3 regions of the Brevibacterium sp. FAM 27836 genome follow, and region 3 is predicted to be linked to each of the others. Evidence: riboswitches for the same ligand, from Rfam matches in the RefSeq annotation. Region 3 holds a riboswitch; each other region holds the start of a gene.

Region 1 (6,713 bases), 140 kb from region 3:
GCGGCAATCAGAAGGGCCAGGGCAACGACGAAGCCGACAGCGGTTCCGGAGGCGACGGGGACGTCACCATCGCGCTCCTGCTGCCGGAGTCGAAGACCACTCGGTATGAGTCGCTTGACAAACCGAACTTCGAGAAGTACGTCGTCGAAGCCAACCCTGATGCCAAGGTCGAATACCGCAACGCCAACCAGGATGCGACTCAGCAGCAACAGCAGGTCGAAGCCGCGGTGACCGAAGGCGTCGACGCCATCGTCCTCGACCCCGTCGACGCCTCGGCTGTGGCCTCGGCGCTGTCGAAGGCTGAAGCGAAGAAGATTCCGGTCATCGCCTATGACCGCTTCTTCGACGGAGCCGACTACTACACCTCCTTCGACAACAAGAAGATCGGCAACCTGCAGGGACAGGCCGTCCTCGACGGACTCAAGGATGCCGGCGTCGATCCGAAGTCGGGACCGGTGTGGATGGTCAACGGCGACCCGAAGGACCCGAACGCCGCGGACTTCAAGGCCGGTGCCGAAGAGACCCTCAAGGGCGCGGGCGTCGACATCGCGGCCAGCCACGACACCCTCGACTGGAACCCCGACGACGCTCGCCAGTGGGTCGAGGGCCAGCTGCAGGGCAAGGGTGAGGAACCGATCGCGATCTACTCGGCCAACGACGGCACCGCCGGCGGCGTCATCGCCGCGACGAAGAAGGCAAAGGTCGATCCGGTGATCACCGGCCAGGATGCCGAGGTCGACGGACTGCAGAACATCCTCAAGGGTGACCAGTACGCCACGATCTACAAGTCGATCCCACCGCAGGCCGAATTCGCCGCTGAAGCCGCGATCGCTCTGGCCGGCGGTGAGGATGTCGATGCGGGCACGACGTACAAGGACACCCCGACGGACTTCGTCGAGGCGAAGGTTGTCACCAAGGACAACATCAAGGACATCGTCGGTGATCAGATCAAGGCCTCCGACATCTGCTCCGGAAACGTCGAGAAGCTCTGCGACGAAGCAGGCGTGAAATAACCCGTGCGCAAAGCCGCGCGCAAGGCCCGACCTCGTGCCGGCGACCACCTCGGTCGCCGGCCGGCGAGGTCATCGACAGCGACAAGTAGGAACAGATGACATCTGAGACACCCGAACCGGCTCCCGCAGAAGCGTGGGCGCCGGGAAGCGGAACGGACACCGTGCTCGAACTGCGCGGAATCAACAAGCGGTTCGGCGCCGTCCAGGCTCTGACCGATATCCATCTCACCGTCGGCCGCGGCGAAGTCGTCGGACTCGTCGGCGACAACGGTGCCGGCAAATCGACCTTGATCAAGGTCATTGCCGGAGTCCACGGTGCTGATGAGGGCGAACTCCTCATCAATGGGGCGGCGCAGAAGTTCTCCTCGCCGAAGGATGCGCAGAAGGCCGGAGTGGCCACCGTGTTCCAGGACCTCTCCCTGTGCGAGAACCTCGACGTCGTGGCCAACCTCTTCCTGGGGCACGAGAAGACCCGCAGCGGAGTCCTCGACGAGGTGTCCATGGAAGCGAAGTCCTGGGAGCTGCTGCGCAGCCTGTCGGCGAAGATCCCGAGCGTGCGCGTACCGATCGCCGCCCTCTCCGGCGGTCAGCGGCAGACGGTCGCGATCGCCCGGTCCCTCCTCGGCGAACCTTCGCTGGTCATGCTCGATGAGCCGACTGCGGCGCTCGGTGTGGCGCAGACCGCCGAGGTGCTCAACCTCATCGAACGGCTCAAGGAACGCGACCTCGGGGTGCTGCTCGTCAGCCACAACATGGCCGATGTGCAGGCGGTGTGCGACCGGGTGCACGTGCTGCGTCTGGGCAAAGACGCTGGCGACTTCCCGGGAGACGAACGCACCGATGTGCTCGTGGCAGCGATCACCGGAGCCAGCGACAACGTTGTGACCAAACGCGCAGCACGAAGGGGTGAGCGTCGATGACCCGCAATTCCTTCATCACCGATGAGCGGATCTCGTCCGAAGGCATCGTCAGCACATTCATCCGCCGCGTCAAAGAGGGCCAGCTCGGGTCATTCCCGGTCATCCTCGCCCTCGTCGTCATCGTCATCGTCTTCCAGACCGCCGACAGCAATTTCATCTCCCCGGCCAACCTCGTCAACCTCTCGACGCAGGTCGCATTCCTCGCGATCCTGGCACTGGGCATCAACCTCATCCTGCTGCTCGGCGAGATCGACCTCTCGCTTGCGCAGCTCGGCGGCCTGGCCGCCTCCCTGCTCGGTGTGCTCGTGGTCAGGCAGGGTGTGCCGCCGGCGATCGCGCTGATCATCATGCTGCTGCTCGGCCTCGTCGTCGGTGCGATCCAGGGATGGTTCTTCGCCGTCGTCGGCATCCCAGCCTTCGTCGTGACCTTGGCCGGCCTGCTCGCCTTCACCGGTCTGACGCTGACGACCCTGGGTACACAGAAGAACCTGTCGATGTCGGACACCTTCGCCTTCGATTTCGCCAGCTACTACTTCCCGGCGGTCTGGGCCTATGTGTTCGGGGCGATCGCGATCATCGGCTTCGGAGCAGGCATCATCTACTCGAAACTGCGCCGTCACCGCGAGGGACTCAATGCACCGAGCTGGACCTCGGTGATCGTGCGCATCGTGCTGCTGACCGCGATCGTGTTCGGGTTCCTCGTCCTCGTCAACCAGGACTTCGGCCTGGCGATGCCGTTCTTCCTCATGATGGTCATCGCCATCGGCATCGATCTCGTGCTGCGCAAGACCCGTTACGGCCGTTCGATCTACGCCGTCGGCGGCAAGGTCGAGGCGGCCCGACGCGCCGGCATCCGAGTGACCTGGGTGCGCATCAGCGTATTCATGGCCGCCGGCGTGCTCGCAGCGCTCTTCGGCTTCGTCAAAACCGGTGTGACGACGAACGCCGGATCGACGCTGGTGAGCACGCAGGACCTGCTCAACGCGATCGCCGCAGCCGTCATCGGCGGCACCTCGCTCTTCGGCGGCCGCGGAACCGCGTGGGCGGCCGTGCTCGGTGCGCTGGTCGTCGGCGCCATCAACAACGGCCTCTACCTCATCGGCTTCAACTCCGATGCGCAGCAGATCATCACCGCGCTCGTCCTGCTCACCGCCGTCGTCATCGACGCACTCAGCCGCCGCGGCCAGAGGTACGTCGGCCGCGGTTAGCCGAGAGCCGTCCGTCCTCGGGTATGGTCCGGCGGTCAGGCGTCGGAGAGCAGACTCGCTTCGACTGCCGGAGTGATCGGGTCTCCCGCGCCCGTGGTGATGAGCCGGTGAAGGCTGTCGTGGGCATTGCGCGTCCACCCCTGTGCGCAGCCCTCATGGCAGGCCAGCATCGGGGTCAGCCCCACATGGGTGAAGGTCAGCTGGGCACCGGAGCCGGCCGGTTCGATGTCGAAGCGCACGGTCGTCCCGGCCCATTCATCGACGTCCTCACCCGCTCCGAAACGATTGTCGAGGATCCTCCAAACGACGCGTTCGCCGGGGACGAGTTCGGTGACCTGCACGCGAGTGGTGTGGATCTGCGGCACCGTATAGACGAATTCGCCGAGGCGGTCGGTCGCGCCGTCGATGCGCTGCGACCACCAGCCCCGCACATTCGTCACGGCGGCGTAGACCTCCTGCGGTGACTGCGGCACCTCATAGGTGAAGGTGAAATCCGACGATGACATTGCGTCGGGCGTAGATGTGGGATGTGCTGTGGTCATGGCGAGGCTCCTTTGCCGTTGTCTGCCGATCGCAACTTGTATCAAACAAGTTGGTGAAGTGATGATCCCACGCCTGATTTCATCATGCAAGTATCAAGGTAGAATCATTCTCATGCTGGGCAGAACGTATGACAACGAAGTGTGTTCCATTGCGCGCTCGCTCGAGATCGTCGGCGAACGGTGGAGCCTGCTGATCATCAGGAATGCGCTGTTCGCGGGAGTCACCCGCTTCGGTGACTTCCAGAAACGGCTCGGAGTGGCGACCAATGTGCTCACGACCAGGCTCGATGGCTTCGTCGAGGCGGGGATCATGTCCCGGGACTCGGGGTCCGGCGGGGTCGAATACCATCTCACCGACAAGGGGCGTGATCTGCGCGGAGTGCTCATCGCGTTCACCGACTGGGGCGATCGTTGGCAAGCCCCTGCCGGGCGGCCGATCATCTACCGGCACGATGACTGCTCGGGTGAGGTGCATAGTTCGATCCGCTGCGATGCCTGTGGTGAGGAACCTGACGCCGTCACCGCCTCGAAGGGTCCGGGCATGCCGGAGGAGAAGTGGTCGCACCGAACTGACTGACACAGGCACCCGATACGAATGGGTGCTGGCAGGTGCCGGGGTGGAGCTGAGGGGTCGCCCGTGTCCGACGGGGCTGATAGAGTCGAAGCCAATGACATGGGGTGCCTCATGACGTTCCGCTCGGGCCGAGAAGTCCACGCGGAGTTCGGCGAGGCTGAGAGAACACCCATCGAACCTGATCTGGGCCATACTAGCGAAGGGATCGTCATGGTTGACTTCGACCTGCGTTCTGCCAATGCGCGACTGCGTGCAAGCAATCCACTCATCCAATGCATCACGAACACCGTCGTGCAGCAATTCAGCGCCAACGTGCTCCTGGCCATCGGTGCCTCCCCGGCGATGCTCGACCACGAAGCCGACGCCGGGCAGTTCGCCGGCATCGCCAGCGGCGTCCTCATCAACTTCGGCACCGCCTCGAACCACCAGCTGCTCGCCGCCGATGCCGCCATCGACGTCGCCAACGCGGCCAGCAAGCCCTGGGTCCTCGATCCGGTGAGCGTCGGGGCCGTCGACTTCCGCACTTCCCGCATCCGTCGTGCCGCCGCCGACCACCCGACCGCCATCCGCGGCAATGCCTCCGAGATCGCCGCGCTGGCCGGAGTCGGCCTCGGCGGACGCGGAGTCGACTCCACCGATGACGTCGATGCGGTCCTTCCCGCCGCCGCGAAGCTGGCCCGAGAAACCGGGGCGATCGTCGCAGTCTCCGGACCCACGGACGCGATCGTCGCCCACATCGACGGCGCCGACCATGTCGCCCGCATCGCCGGCGGCCACGAATACATGCCGCTGGTCATCGGCACCGGCTGCTCGCTCGGAGCCGTCACCGCCGCCTACCTCGCCGCCGCCCGCGGTGGACTCGCCGATCCCGACGCCGACGCCTCGGCGGTGAACGCATCGGAACACACCACGAGCGGTGAGGCCGCCTCGGCGAGGTTCGAAGCCGTCGTCGCCGCCCACGCCCACTTCGCGGTCGCCGGCGAAGACGCCGCCGAGGGAGCCAAAGGACCGGGCAGCTACTCGGTGAACTTCCTCGACGCACTCCACAGCGTCGACGGCGACCGGCTCGCACATGCCAGGGTCAGCCTCGACGCACTCGCCGCGGACGAAGGCGCGCGGGCATGACCGCCGGATCCGCGCACATCACCGACGATCTGTGCAACGCGGCTGACACCGACCGCTTCGTCGGCATCGACACCCGCCTCTACCTCGTCACCGACTCCGCCCAGTGTGAGGCGGCCGGTCGCACCGTTGCCGAGACGGTCCAGGCCGCGGTCTCCGGGGGAGTCGGCATCGTCCAGGTCCGCGACAAAGACATCGATGACGGCGAGTTCTACTCGCTCGCCCGTCAGGTCATCGCCGCCGTCGACACCGCCACCCGCGGCACCGACCGCATCGTGCCCGTCGTCCTCAACGATCGCGTCGAGGTGGCCCGCCGCCTCATCGACGAGGGCGAGACCATCCACATCCACGTCGGCCAGACCGACACCACCGTCACCGAGGTGCGCGCCGCTGTGGGGGAGGCGCCGCTCATCGGTCTCTCGGCCGCCACCAGCGCCGAATTCGCCGCCGCCCGGGCCACCGGCGTCGTCGACCTCGTCGGCATCGGTCCGGTCTATGACACCACGACGAAGGCCGACGCACCCGACGGCATCGGACCCGACCGCCTCGGCGAACTGGTCGCAGAGGCCGGCATCCCCGCCGTGGCGATCGGCGGAATCACCGCCGACCGAGCTCCTGACCTGAGCGGACGCGGGCTGATCGGGATCTGCGTGGTCTCGGCGATCTGCCTGGCCGATGATCCGAAGGCCGCCGCCGAAGACCTGCTGTCTGCATTCGCGGGACGCGATCACGACGGCCGCGCGGACAGCGCAGGCAGCACCGCCGGCGGCCAGGCATGAGCACGCGCCCGCCGATCACCCTGACCATCGCCGGCACCGACCCCAGCGGGGGAGCCGGAGTCCACGCCGACCTCAAGACCTTCACCGCGCGCAAGACCCTGGGCACGAGCGTCATCACCGCCCTCCTCGCCCAGAACACGCACGGGGTGTCTCGGGTCTACCCGATCGACGATGACTTCGTCGCCGACCAGTTCGACTCCGTGCTCGAAGACATGCCCGTCGACGCCGCGAAGTCCGGGATGCTCGGCGGCCGATCCCTCGTCGACCTCGTCGTCGCCCGCGCCGCCGAAGGCCTGCTGGGCTTCTACACCGTCGATCCGGTAATGATCGCGACCTCGGGCCATCGCCTCCTCGAGTCTGACGCCGTCGACGCGGTCCGCACCCACCTGCTGCCCGTGGCCGACCTCATCACTCCCAACCTCCCCGAGGCGGCCCTGCTCCTGTCCGAGGACGAACCCGAAGCGCAGACCCCCGACCAGATGCGTGACCAGGCGCTTCGCCTGCTCGAACGTGGGCCCGGCGCCGTCCTCCTCAAGGGCGGGCACGGCAGCGACG
Region 2 (6,713 bases), 1.7 Mb from region 3:
ACGTCACCGCCGATGCGAAGGACTCCGACGTCTACGCCCTCTACCTCGTCCAGGCCGGCATCTCCCTGCCCGACGAGGACTACTACTTCAACGACGACCACGCCGAGGTGCGCGCGAAGTTCCTCGCCCATGTGAAGAAGATGTCCGCCTTGGCCGGGCTCGGTGAGAAGTCCGGGATCTCCGACGCCGAGGTGGCCGCGAAGATCATGGCGTTCGAAACCGAGATCGCCCGCCACCACTGGGACCGGGTGGCCTGCCGCGACGCCGAGAAGACCTACAACAAGTACTCGATCGCCGAACTGCGCGACCTCGGCCCGGAGTTCGACTTCGACTCCTATTTGGGGCTGCTCACCGCCGAAGCCACCGACCTCAAATACCTCGTGGTCTCTCAGCCGTCCTTCGTCACCGGCATGGCCAAGGTGTGGGCCGAGACCGATATCGACACCCTCAAGACCTGGCTGCGCTTCGTCGTCGTCTCCGACACCGCGTCCCTGCTGGCCGATGAATTCGTCGAGGAGAACTTCGACTTCAACGCCCGCACGCTCTCGGGCACGCCGGCGCTGCGGGAACGCTGGAAGCGCGGGGTCGGGCTCGTCGAGTCCCTCCTCGGCGAGGCCGTCGGCAAACTCTATGTCGCCGCCGAGTTCCCGCCCGAAGCCAAGGAAGCCATCGACCACCTCGTGGGCATGCTCATCAAGGCCTACGACAAGTCAATCCGCGAGCTCGACTGGATGAGCGAGGAGACGAAGGACCGTGCGCTGGTCAAGCTCTCGAAGTTCACCCCGAAGGTCGGCTATCCCGAGGTGTGGCGGGAGTACCCGGCCGCGATCGATTCCTCGGATCTGGTGGGCAACGTCCGCCGCTGCGCCCAGGCCGAACACGTGCGGCAGGTGCGCCGCATCGGCGGAGGCATCGACCGGACCGAATGGCTGATGACCCCGCAGACGGTCAACGCCTACTTCCACCCGGTGATGAACGAGATCGTCTTCCCCGCCGCGATCCTCCAGCCGCCGTTCGTCGATGCCGCAGGTGATGTGGCGGCGAACTTCGGGGCGATCGGTGCGGTCATCGGTCACGAGATCGGGCACGGCTTCGACGATCAGGGTTCGCGCTACGACGGGGACGGCAACCTCGTCGACTGGTGGACGTCGGAGGATCGGGAGCGTTTTGAGGAGCGCACGAACGCGCTCATCGCCCAGTACGAGGCACTGGTTCCGGCCGGTCTCGACGACGCCCAGCATGTCAACGGGGCGCTGACGGTCGGGGAGAACATCGGTGACCTCGGCGGTCTGTCGATCGGGTGGAAGGCTCTCGAACTCGAACTCGGTGAGCGGGCCGGGACTCCCGGTGTGCCAGTGGCGCCGAGCCCGGAGCAGGCGAAGGCGTTCTTCGAAGCCTGGGCGAAAGCGTGGCGGTCGAAGATGCGCACCGAGGAGCGCGTCCGCAGGCTCTCGATCGACCCCCATTCGCCGGAGGAGTTCCGCTGCAATCAGGTCGTGAAGAACATGACGGCCTTCCACGACACCTACGGCGTCAGCGAAAGAGACGGCATGTACCTGGCTCCCGAGGAGCGCGTGACCATCTGGTAACCACTCCCCCTCCCATTGCTACCTGACGGCGGCCCAGCAACCTCGCGCGAAGTTGCTGGGCCGCTGTCAGGTAGTTCTGGGGGTGGTCAGCGGTGGCCGCGGATGAGGTGGACCATGCGGAAGTCGAATTCCTGCCAGCTGGTGATCGGAGCGTCGGCCTGCAGCGCGGCTTCGAAATCCTCGACCTCGGTGAGCTCGGATTCGAGCGGAATGTCGAAGGGCATCTCCACATACAGCAGCCCACTGGCGTCGGTGTGGACGACATCGAACCCGGCCTGCTGCGGTTCGAGTTCGTTATTCATCACGATGAGCAGACGATCGTCCGGCGCCTGGTATTCGACCTCGATGCCGTCGTTGTAGCCCTGCTGCGAGCGCAGTTCCCGCTGGGCCTGAATGACGAACGCCGAGTACGCTCCGATGCCGATGACCGGGATCCGTGAGGTCAGCGCTTCGGTGGCGACGTCGATGAGCCGCGATCGGGCCTTGCGCCCCAGCGGGCTGAGGTCGCCGCCGGACATCGCGACTCCGTCGAAGCCGACGAGCGAGACCCGACCGTCATCGTGGTTCGGGTTGAGGACCGTGATGTCGAGGCCGAACCGGGAGTACCAGGGCCGGGTCACCTCGGCGCTCTCTTCGTCCCACCACACGTAGAACAGGAACGGCACGTTGATCCCGGCTTCCGAGAAGAAGAACGGGGGACGCCGCTCACCCGCCGTGACCTCGAAGGGCACGACGTTGCCCTCGATCGGGGCGGGGCAGGTCGCGAACGAGGTGAACGCGAAGGGGTAGTTGACCGCGCGGTTGAAATCGATGACGAGCGAGCCGTCCTGATTCGGCACTCCGAGGTCGATCGTCCGCCACGCCGAAGTGGTTGCCCCGTTCGTTCCATCGTGGAAGTCCAGGTGGAGCCCGGTCTTCGGGCACCCGGTGGCAAGCAGTGTGACCTCGCCCTGCTGAGTTTCGAAGGTCACGGTTCCCGCGGCTTGGGTCTGCAGCTGCAGATCCTCCTGCGCGGTTTCGATCGTATGGGTCGGGAACGGGTCGAACCGGGTGAACCGGGCGAGGAAGACGAAGTCTGGGTTCGGGTCGAAGACCGGGACTTCGAAGAATTTGCCCAGCAGCGGCGATTTCGAATCGCGCACACGCACACCGAGGCGGCCGCCCCGGTCGATGAGCTCGTAGAGGACATTGCCGACGGTGAACCAGTTGAGCGATCCCCCGGCCGGCAGCTTCGCGGTGAAGCCGTTGTCCTCGACACGCACCTGCGGTCGGGCTGGGGCCGAGTCATGACCCGCGGTTCCGGCCTCGGCCGCACCGGCATCTGCGGAGGCGTTGTCAGCGGCAGAAGCTCCTGTGGCGGCGTGGTCTGTCACAGCAGGCAGGGTCGAGGTGTCGCTGGGCACCGAGGGGCTCGTCGCTCGGACCGCACCGCCGCCTGTCCCGGCACCCGCACCGCCGCCGGCGGCTTGGCTCAGCAGGTCGAAGGTCTCGGCAGCGGGACCGGCATTGATTCCGGAGTCGAGGGCGACGGTGACCCAGCCGTCCTCGACGGTGAAGGTGCCGGGGGCATCGGGCCAGGTGGACTCGACGTCGAGCCAGTGCAGTCCGACGACGCTGAGCCAGCCGAACGGTTTCGCCAGTGCCGAGTTCCGTGAGTCGCGCCAGGTGTTCCACTCCGTCACGAACTGGTTCACGTCGAACACTCCTTGCCGTTGCTGTTGCGGGCGCAGGATCCCTGCCGCCGCCTTACCCTCGGAACCGATGTCTGACCGGTGCCTGAGGCCTTGTTCCTTGTCATCCAAACTACCGCAAACGATAGGCTGGGGAAATGAGTGAATCACACCCGGACCCGGTTGTCGCCGCGCAGACAGCGGCCGACCTCGGCGACTTCGTCAGTGCCTCCCCCAGCTCCTACCACGCCGTAGCCACCGCAGCCGCCCGTTTGGAGCAGGCCGGTTTCTCCCGCCTCGATGAGGCGAGCGCATGGGCGTTGACGCCCGGATCCGGCCATTTCGTCGTCCGCGACGGTGCGATCATCGCGTGGATGAATCCCACGACCACCGCCGAGGCAGTCCCCGGGTTCCGCGTGTTCGGATCCCACACGGATTCCCCGGCCTTCAAACTCAAACCCGGGGACGAATACACCGCCGAGGGCATGCGCCAGGTCGGAGTGGAGATCTACGGCGGTCCGCTGCTGAATTCCTGGCTCGACCGGGAACTCGCGTTCGCCGGTCGCCTCAGCCTCGCCGACGGCCGGGTCGTGCTCGCCCGCACCGGTCCGATCGCGCGCATTCCGCAGCTGGCAATCCACCTCGACCGGCAGGTCAATGACGGTCTGGCCTTGGACAAGCAGCGTCACACCGCTCCCGTGATCGGCTTGGCCGATCTCGCCGAGGCCGACGTCATCGAACTGCTCGCCGCTTCCGCCGAGGTCGATCCCGAGGCGGTGGTCGGTCACGACGTGTACACCGTCCCCACCCAGGAGCCGGCGCTTTTCGGTGCACGTGAGGAGTTCTTCGCCTCGCCGAGGTTGGACAACCTTCTGTCCGTCCATGCCGGGGTCACTGCACTGACGAGTCTCGACGCCGACTCGGTCGAAGGCATTGCGCTCTTCGCCGCCTTCGACCACGAGGAGATCGGGTCGAACTCACGCTCCGGTGCGTGCGGACCGTTCCTCGCCGATGTCACCGAACGCATCATCGCCTCTCTGCTGCCGGACTCGACGCGCAGCGACTATCTGGCGTCGCTGGCGGCATCGGTGTGCGTGTCATCGGACGCCGGGCATGCCGCTCACCCGAACTATCCGGAACGCCATGATCCGCATGTGCGTCCCCGCCTCGGCGGCGGTCCGCTGCTCAAACTCAACGCTCAGCAGCGGTACGCCACGGATGCTGTGGGCACCGCAGTGTGGTCGCGGGCGTGCACGGCCGCCGGCGTCGACTACCAAGACTTCGTGTCGAACAATGCGATGCCGTGCGGGTCGACAATCGGTCCGCTCACGGCGACACGCCTGGGCATGACGACCGTCGACGTGGGCCCGGCCCTGTATTCGATGCATTCGGCCCGCGAAATGGTCGCGGTCGCCGATGTCGTCGCCCTCGGCAGAGCCGCGACGACGTTCCTCCAAGGCTGATGCTCCTGCAGAACTGATGCGGCAGCGTCGTTTCGCTGGAGCTGTTGTCCTCCGTGGAGGCACCCTCCGTGGAAGCACCCCCGCCTCGGCGGGGTTTGTCCTCACCGCTGTCGACGTGATACGAATTGCACGACCCCACGGGAGCCCTGCAGAAGGGCTGAGATCGGACTGGATCGTCCGAGACCGTAGAACCTGATCCGGTTGATACCGGCGTAGGAAGCGAGGACTGCAGATGACTGCGTTCACCCCTGAAACACCTGTCCCTGCCACGGCTTCGGCCACCGTGCCCAATGCGAAGAACTCCACGAACGATTTCACGATCGAGCAGTATCCGACGCATTCTCCGGCGTGGCTCGAGGATGCCGAGCACGACATCCGCGTTCCCGTCACCCGCATCGAACTCGAGGACTCCGACGGACGGACCAACGCTCCCGTCCACGTCTACCGCACCGTCGGCCCTGGCAGCGTCCCCGAGGAAGGACTGCCGGCACTGCGGTTCCCCTGGATCGAGGGCCGCCTCGACACCGAAACCTACGCCGCCCGCGGACACCGCATCGCCGATGACGGTCGCGCTGCCGTGCGCCGCGGAGCGCCCTCACAGCAGTGGAGGGGTCGCAAACCGGTCCCACTCCGGGCCAAGCCCGGCCGGACCGTGACCCAGATGCACTACGCCCGGGAAGGCATCATCACCCCGGAGATGCGCTTCGTCGCCCTGCGCGAGCAGTGCGATGTCGAGCTCGTCCGCTCGGAGCTCGCCGCCGGCCGCGCGATCATCCCGAACAACATCAACCATCCCGAGTCCGAACCGATGATCATCGGCAAGGCCTTCCTTGTGAAAATCAACGCGAACATCGGCAATTCCGCGGTCACCAGCTCCATCGCCGAGGAGGTGCAGAAGCTGCGATGGGCCGCGAAGTGGGGTGCCGACACCCTCATGGACCTCTCGACCGGAAACGACATCCACACCACCCGAGAGTGGATCATCCGCAACTCCCCCATCCCCATCGGCACCGTCCCGATCTACCAGGCCCTGGAGAAGGTCGACGGCGAGGCGAACGCTCTGACCTGGGAGATCTATCGGGACACCGTCATTGAGCAGTGCGAGCAGGGCGTGGACTACATGACCGTCCATGCCGGCGTGCTGCTGCGCTACGTGCCGCTCACGGCCAACAGGGTCACCGGGATGGTCTCCCGCGGAGGCTCCATCATGGCTGGCTGGTGCTTAGCCCACCATGAGGAGAACTTCCTCTACACCCACTTCGACGAACTCTGCGAGATCTTCGCCCGCTACGACGTCGCGTTCTCACTCGGCGACGGGCTGCGGCCGGGCTCGATCGCCGATGCCAACGACGCCGCCCAGTTCGCCGAGCTCGACACCCTCGCCGAACTCACCGAACGCGCGTGGGCCCACGACGTCCAGGTCATGGTCGAAGGCCCTGGGCACATTCCGCTCCACCTGGTGCGCGAGAACGTCGAACGCCAGCAGAAGCTCTGCCACGGCGCCCCCTTCTACACCTTGGGTCCGCTCGTGACTGACATCGCACCCGGCTACGATCACATCACTTCGGCGATCGGGGCGACCGAAATCGCCCGCTACGGCACGGCGATGCTCTGCTACGTCACCCCGAAGGAGCACCTCGGCCTGCCCGACCGCGACGACGTCAAGACCGGGGTCATCACCTACAAGATCGCCGCTCACGCCGCCGATGTTGCGAAGGGCCACCCAGGCGCGACTGCCAGAGACGATGCACTGTCGAAGGCACGGTTCGAGTTCCGGTGGCGCGATCAGTTCGCCCTCGGCCTCGATCCGGAGACCGCCGAGGCGTTCCACGACGAGACGCTGCCGGCGGAACCGGCGAAGACCGCCCACTTCTGTTCGATGTGCGGGCCGAAGTTCTGCTCGATGCGCATCTCCCAGGACATCCGTGACACCTACGGCAGTGCCGAGGCGCAGGCCGCGCTGGCAGGCATGCGGGAGAAGAGCCGCGAGT
Region 3 (6,713 bases):
AGTTCTTGCTCGTCAGGCTCCCCTCGGCACTCCCATTGTTCTTCACCTCGCTCAGAATCGGGATCACCTACGCGGTGATCGGGGCGATCTTCGCCGAATACGTCGGCGCGAAAGAAGGGCTTGGAATCTACATGAGCGTGCAGAAGAACGCGTTCCGCACCGACCTCGTGCTCGCCGCAGTCGCCGTCACGGCACTCGTCAGCATCACCCTCTACCTCTCCACCTACCTCATCGAACGGCTCGTCATCCCCTGGCACCTGAAGGAAAGGAGGGCGGCGAATGAGCGCTGAAACCGCGCCCCGCCTCGAACTCGACGAGATCACCCGCGAGTTCCAACTGCGACGCGGTCAGACCCGTCGTGTGCTCGACGCCGTCTCGCTCCACGTGTCACCAGGCGAGCTCGTCTCGATCATCGGGCCGTCCGGGTGCGGCAAGAGCACCCTGTTCAACATCATCGCCGGCCTCGACCAGGCCACTTCGGGTAGCATCCGAGTCGACGGACGAGAAGCGGCTGGATCCTGCAACCACGCCGCCTACATGCCCCAGAAGGATCTCCTCTTTCCCTGGCGCAGCATCGCCGAGAACGCCGCACTCGGCCTCGAAGTGCAAGGGATCAAGCGCCGTGCTGCTCAGCAACAGGTACGCGAGTGGTTCCCTCGCTTCGGCCTCTCGGGGTTCGAGGATGCTCTGCCGTTCGAACTGTCCGGCGGGATGCGGCAGCGCGCGGCGCTGCTGCGCACCGTGGTGCAGCAACAGCAGACCCTGCTGCTCGACGAACCCTTCGGTGCGCTCGATGCGCTCACCAAGCAGGAGCTGCAGGCCTGGCTGCAGCAGGTCTGGATCGAGCACGACTGGACCGCCCTGCTCATCACACACGACGTTCGCGAGGCGATCCTGCTCTCCGACCGCGTCGTCGTACTCACCCCACGCCCAGCCTCCGTGCGCATGGTGATCGATGTCGCACTTCCCAGGCCGCGTGGCATCGAGACCATCGCTCACCCCGAGTTCGCGCGGCTCGAACGCACACTGCTCGAAGCCCTGAGCAGCTGATCAGGCGGCGGAGTCGAGTGCCTGCTGCCAGAAATCGGCCTCCAGCCGGGTGGCGGCGCGGAACACCTGCACAAGCGCCTCGAACCGCTGTTCGGTGACCTCGCCGCCGGTCAACGCGTCAAGGCGTTGGATCGCAGCCGTTGCGGCTCCCTGGAACTCGGGACCGGCGTACTCGGCGATCCACTCCGCGTACGGGTGACCCTCGCGGGCCCGGCGCGCCGGATCGAGAGCGACGCCGATCTCGCCGTAACCGATCGTGCAAGGGGAGAGTGCGACGTGCAGGTCCAGCAGGTCGCCCGACATGCCGGTGTCCAGCACGTAGCGGGTGTAGGCGACCGTCGCCTGCTTCTCAGGCGCCGCATCGAGCTCGTCTTCCGGGATGCCCCACCTCGCGGTGAGGCGACAGTGCAGCTCGGTCTCGTGCAGGATCGCGCGCAGCGCTCCGCTCGCGTCTGTGATGTCGGCGAGGCTGCGACTCTTGTACGCGGCCAACGCGTTCGCGCGGGCGAACTGCACGAGAAACAGGTAATCCTGCACCAGGTAGTCCTGGAACACGGGCAGCGGCAGGGTGCCCTCGCTGAGCTTCTGTACGAACTCGTGCTCGGTGTAGGTCCGCCACTCGGGGCCGATCGCGGTCTTCAGGTCTGCGAAGAGGGTCATCGGGCTACTCCTTCCAACGGGTGGGTATAGCTGGCGTCGAAGAACTCCAGCTCGATCGCGACGGCCCGCGCGAAGAAGTCCTCGGCAAGCGCCTGCTGCGCGGGGCCGACCCGGTCGAGCTCGGCGCGGAGGAAGGCGACGAGGTCGTGGAACCCGGGGTAGTCGTGGAGCGTGATCCAGTCGGCATGCACGAAGCTCTCCGGCAGCGCTTCAGGCGCGTTCGTGGCCCAGTCGAGGTACAGCCATTCAGTGACGAGCAGCACCGCAAGAATCACCGCGTACTCGCGGGTCTCGGCCGCCTCGCGGAACAGCGCCGTGAACGCGGTGGTCGCCTCCGTGTCGGGGATCAGCTCACGCTGCTCTTCGGTCACGCCGAGCGCGTCGAAGGCGCGCAGGAAGTAGGTGCTCTCGTCGCCCGCGACTTCGCCGATGAAGCGGGCCAGCCTCAGCCGCGGCTCGAGCGCGTCGGCGCTCGCGACCGCAGAGCCGAGCAGTACCAGGAAGCCGTCGAGGAAGCGATAGTCCTGCACGAGGTAGCCAGCCATCACGGCGTCGTCGATGCTGCCGTCGAACAGTTCGCGCACGAAGCGGTGCGAGACCGCCCGCTCCCAGGTGTCTCGGTTCTGATCGCGCAGCGCGTCGGTGAATCTCTCGGTCATCGTTCTCCTCCTCGGTCAAGTGCGTCGCCCCAGAGGGCGTGGAAGTGGTGGACGGGGCCGTGACCGGAGCCGACCTCCAGGTCTCCGGCGCGGAGAAGCGCCTCGGTGAGGTACTCCTTTGCGTGTTGCACCGCCACGGGCACGGCCTGGCCCGGGAGGAGGGCGGCGAGCGCGGCCGACAGGGTGCAGCCGGTGCCGTGATTGTTCACGGTGTCGATGCGCGGTGCGGTCAGCTCGATGGTCTCGGCACCGGTGAGGATGTCGATGCTCTCGCCGCTGCCGAGGTGACCGCCCTTCAGCAGCACCCAGCCGGCTCCGAGGCCACGCAGCTCATCCAGCGCCGCCCGCATCCCTGCGAGGTCGCCGATCTCGGTGTCGCGTCCGAGCAGGACCGAGGCCTCGGGGAGGTTCGGGGTGATCACGGTGGATCGCGGCACCAGTCGCTCGCGGATCGTGTCGACGGCGTCCTGCTCGAGGAGATGATCTCCGCTCTTGGCGACCATCACTGGGTCGAGCACCACCGGGCACTTCGTGTAGCGGTCCAGACTCTCGGCGATCGCCTCGGCGATAGCGGCGTTGGCGACCATCCCGATCTTCACTGCGTCTACGCGCACGTCCTCGAACACCGCGGCGATCTGATCCGCAACGAATCCCGGCTCCAGAGCGACGAAGCCCTGCACACCCTGTGTATTCTGAGCAACGACGGCCGTGATCACGCTCATCCCGTAAGCGCCCTGCGCGGAGAAAGCCTTCAGATCGGCTTGGATCCCCGCGCCCCCGGTGGGGTCAGTGCCCGCGATGGTCAATACGTTCGGAATCAAAGTCCCGTCTCCATCTCTCGCTCGTGTCGAGCCTGGAAACGGGAGTGCGCGCCAGCACCCGCAAGTGTGCCTGCATAACGTCGTTCATCGACATCCCTCCGCGAGTCCGAACTCGATCAGGTTCCCGGGTGTGATCTCAGCCCGCGTCGGGCACCCCGTGTCTACACATCCACCATAGCCAAAAATCATCGTCGAGGGGCGAACGCGGCGCGGAACTACTCCGCTCAGACGTGCGAACGCCGTGACCGACGGCTGTCAATACCGTTACGTTGACGAGGTGCTACGCAGAGTAACGCACGCCGCTCGGACATTGTCACCGTTCTGCATGGTGACTGCGCGGTTCACCTGATCTGCATGACGGTCTCGATGCGGGTGATGAGTGCGGGTGACGGGTACAAGTACCTGCTTCGCACGATCGCTGCCGCCGACGGCGATCGCTCCCTCTCGACCCCGCTGACCAGGTACTACACGGAGGAGGGAACACCACCGGGCACTTGGATGGGGTCGGCTCTGCACGGCCTCGGCGACGGGCAGATCGTTCACGGCGATGAGGTCTCAGAGTCGCAGTTGCAGTTGCTGATCGGCATGGGCCGCGACCCCGTCAGCGGCGACCCGCTCGGGCGGGCCTTCCCACGGTACGTCTCGGTCGCGGAACGGATCGAGCAGCGCGTCGCGGACCTCGACCCTGGCCTGGGGATGGGTGAGCGTGCCGAGCAGATCAGCCAGATCGAGGCCGAGGAGATCGAGCGGGGCAACCGCCGTTCGGTTGCGGGCTTCGACTACACGTTTTCGGTGCCGAAGTCCGTTTCGGTGCTGTGGGGCGTGGCCGACGCCGGCACGCAGGCCCTGATCGCTCAGGCGCATCACGACGCGGTCGCCGAGGTCGTGGACTTCATGGAGCGCGAGGTCGCCGCGACCCGCACCGGCTACACCGCCGCCGATGGCGCGGTCGCCCAGGTCGACGTGACCGGCCTGATCGCCACGGCCTTCGATCACTACGACAGCCGCTCCGGGGACCCGCAGCTGCACACCCACGTCGTGATCTCCAACAAGGTCCAGACCGCGTTGGACGGACGCTGGCGGTCGCTGGACGGGCGGCCCATGCATGCGGCGGTGGTCGCGCTCTCGGAGCATTACAACGCGGTTCTGGCCGACCGCCTCACCGGCACGCTCGGCGTGGAGTGGGAGGCGCGGGATCGGGGCCGGGACCGTAACCCGGCGTGGGAGATCACCGGGGTCAGCGAGGAGCTGATCGAGGAGTTCTCCTCCCGCGCCCGCGATATCGATGCCGAGGCCGACCGGCTCATCGCCGCCTACACCGCCGAGCACGGTCGCCGGCCCTCGGCGCGGACGATCGTGCGCCTGCGCGCCCAGGCCACCCTCGCCACCCGCCCCGAGAAGCAGGTCCACTCCCTGGCCGACCTGACGAGCGGCTGGCGCGAGCGGGCCGGCCGTCTACTGGGTGAGGACGCGACCGGCTGGGCCGGTGGTCTCCTCGCCACGGCGCAGCAGGTGCGGCCGTTGCGGACTGATGATGTGCCGTTAGAGGTGATCGCCAAGCTCGGCGCCTCGGTGGTCGAGGTTGTGGGCGAGAAGCGCTCGACCTGGCGGCGATGGAACCTCCACGCCGAGGCAAGCCGACAGTCGATAGAATGGCGGTTCGCGACCGCGAGCGACCGGGAGGCCACCGTGGGGATGATCGCCGATGCCGCCGAGCAGGCCTCACTGCGGCTGACGCCGCCCGAGCTCGCTACCAGCCCGGCCGCTTTCCGCCGCCCAGACGGCACCAGCGTGTTCCGGCGCCGCCACTCGACCGTGTTCTCCTCCACGGTGCTGCTGAAGGCCGAAGACCGTCTCCTGGAACGCTCCCGCACCCTGACCGGCCCGATGGTCGAGGTCGAGACGGTCGAGAAGATCACCGCGAAGCCCGACCGGGAAGGGCACCTGCTCGGCGACGACCAAGCGGCAGCGCTCACCCAGATCGCAGTCTCCGGCCGGGTTCTCGACGTGTTGGTCGGCCCGGCCGGTGCCGGGAAGACCACCGCCATGGCAGCGCTGCGCCAGGCATGGGAGAAGCAGCACGGGAAGGGCTCGGTGGTCGGGCTTGCGCCGTCGGCGGTGGCCGCGCAAGTTCTCGGTGAGGATCTCGGGATCGCGACCGAGAACACGGCGAAATGGTGGCAGAACCATCTGACCCAGGGCACCACGTTCGAGGAAGGTCAGCTCGTCATCATCGACGAGGCTTCCCTTGCCGGCACCCTGTCGCTGGATCGCATCACCGCCCTGGCGGCCGGCGCGGGTGCGAAGGTGCTGCTGGTCGGCGACTACGGGCAGCTCCAGTCGGTCGATGCGGGCGGGAGTTTCGGGATGCTCGTGGCCGACCGCGACGACGCTCCCGAGCTCGTGGACGTGCACCGCTTCGTCCACGAATGGGAGAAGACCGCCTCCCTCGATCTGCGCCACGGCCGCACCCGCGTGATCGACACCTACGCAGGTCACGGCCGCATCAGCGATGGTGACGCCGAGGACATGATCGACGCCGCCTACACCGCCTGGCGTGCCGACCGCGACGCCGGACGGGCGTCGGTGCTGATCGCCGAGACCCGCGATGACGTGACCGCGCTGAACGCGAGGGCCCGTGCCGACCTGATCCTGGACGGCACGATCCGCCCCACCAGAGAGGTCGCGCTGGCCGAGCGCACGTCCGCAGGGGTCGGGGACACGATCATCACCCGCCGCAACGACCGGCGCCTGCGCACCGGCACAGGCCGGGGGTGGGTGCGCAACGGCGAACGGTGGCAGGTCACTGACGTGCGCGATGATGGGTCGATCACGATCCGCAAGCCCGGCCGAAGGTTCGGGTCGATCGTGCTGCCGGCCGACTACGTGGCCGAGCACGTGGATCTGGGATACGCCGTCACTGCGCATAGGGCGCAGGGCATCACGGTCGATGCCGCACATGTGCTGGTCGAGCCGTCCTCGACCCGTGAGAACGTCTACGTCGCGATGACCCGCGGCCGCGAGTCCAACCACGCCTACGTCGTCCTCGACCGCCCCGACGACCACGCCGCACCGCACCCCTCGGACAACGAGGAAGCCACCGGCCGCTCGGTCCTCTACGGAGTGCTGCAGCACTCGGGAGCCGAGCTCTCCGCGCACGAGACGATCACCGCCGAGCAGGACCAGTGGGGCTCGATCGCTCAGCTCGCCGCCGAGTACGAAACCATCGCCGCAGCCGCCCAACACGACCGCTGGGCCGCCCTCATCCGCGACTCAGGCCTGACCGAAGAGCAGGCCGACGCCACGCTGGGCTCGGTCGCGTTCGGAGCGCTGACTGCCGAGCTGCGCCGCGCCGAGGCCAACCACCACGACGTCGATACACTCTTCCCGCGCCTGGTGGCTGCTCGCGGCTTCGATGACGCCGAGGACATCGCCAAGGTCATGCACTACCGTCTCGCACGCGCCACCGCCCAGCCGGCCGGGTCGGGGCGCACGAGGAAGACCCCGCGGCTGATCGCCGGCC

What was found. Region 3 has a riboswitch for thiamine pyrophosphate ahead of thiD (bifunctional hydroxymethylpyrimidine kinase/phosphomethylpyrimidine kinase). Riboswitches for the same ligand answer to the same signal wherever they lie in the genome.
Region 1: linked by a shared signal. The riboswitch ahead of thiM (hydroxyethylthiazole kinase) and the one ahead of thiD (bifunctional hydroxymethylpyrimidine kinase/phosphomethylpyrimidine kinase) in region 3 are both predicted to bind thiamine pyrophosphate.
Region 2: linked by a shared signal. The riboswitch ahead of thiC (phosphomethylpyrimidine synthase ThiC) and the one ahead of thiD (bifunctional hydroxymethylpyrimidine kinase/phosphomethylpyrimidine kinase) in region 3 are both predicted to bind thiamine pyrophosphate.

Annotation. Positions count from the first base shown of each region.
Region 1 covers NZ_CP195711.1:2,907,682-2,914,394, forward strand. The annotation lists gene ACSE4D_RS13010 (substrate-binding domain-containing protein) at 1-1,013, shown strand, start outside; gene ACSE4D_RS13015 (ATP-binding cassette domain-containing protein) at 1,109-1,933, shown strand; gene ACSE4D_RS13020 (sugar ABC transporter permease) at 1,930-3,141, shown strand; gene ACSE4D_RS13025 (SRPBCC family protein) at 3,177-3,683, opposite strand; gene ACSE4D_RS13030 (winged helix-turn-helix transcriptional regulator) at 3,796-4,260, shown strand; TPP riboswitch at 4,348-4,480, shown strand; gene thiM (hydroxyethylthiazole kinase) at 4,468-5,382, shown strand; gene thiE (thiamine phosphate synthase) at 5,379-6,158, shown strand; gene thiD (bifunctional hydroxymethylpyrimidine kinase/phosphomethylpyrimidine kinase) at 6,155-6,713, shown strand, end outside.
Region 2 covers NZ_CP195711.1:1,313,023-1,319,735, forward strand. The annotation lists gene ACSE4D_RS06030 (M13 family metallopeptidase) at 1-1,589, shown strand, start outside; gene ACSE4D_RS06035 (DUF1684 domain-containing protein) at 1,676-3,283, opposite strand; gene ACSE4D_RS06040 (M18 family aminopeptidase) at 3,418-4,722, shown strand; TPP riboswitch at 4,851-4,959, shown strand; gene thiC (phosphomethylpyrimidine synthase ThiC) at 4,955-6,713, shown strand, end outside.
Region 3 covers NZ_CP195711.1:3,049,560-3,056,272, forward strand. The annotation lists gene ACSE4D_RS13645 (ABC transporter permease) at 1-290, shown strand, start outside; gene ACSE4D_RS13650 (ABC transporter ATP-binding protein) at 280-1,050, shown strand; gene tenA (thiaminase II) at 1,051-1,710, opposite strand; gene ACSE4D_RS13660 (TenA family protein) at 1,707-2,369, opposite strand; gene thiD (bifunctional hydroxymethylpyrimidine kinase/phosphomethylpyrimidine kinase) at 2,366-3,190, opposite strand; TPP riboswitch at 3,267-3,358, opposite strand; gene mobF (MobF family relaxase) at 3,545-6,713, shown strand, end outside.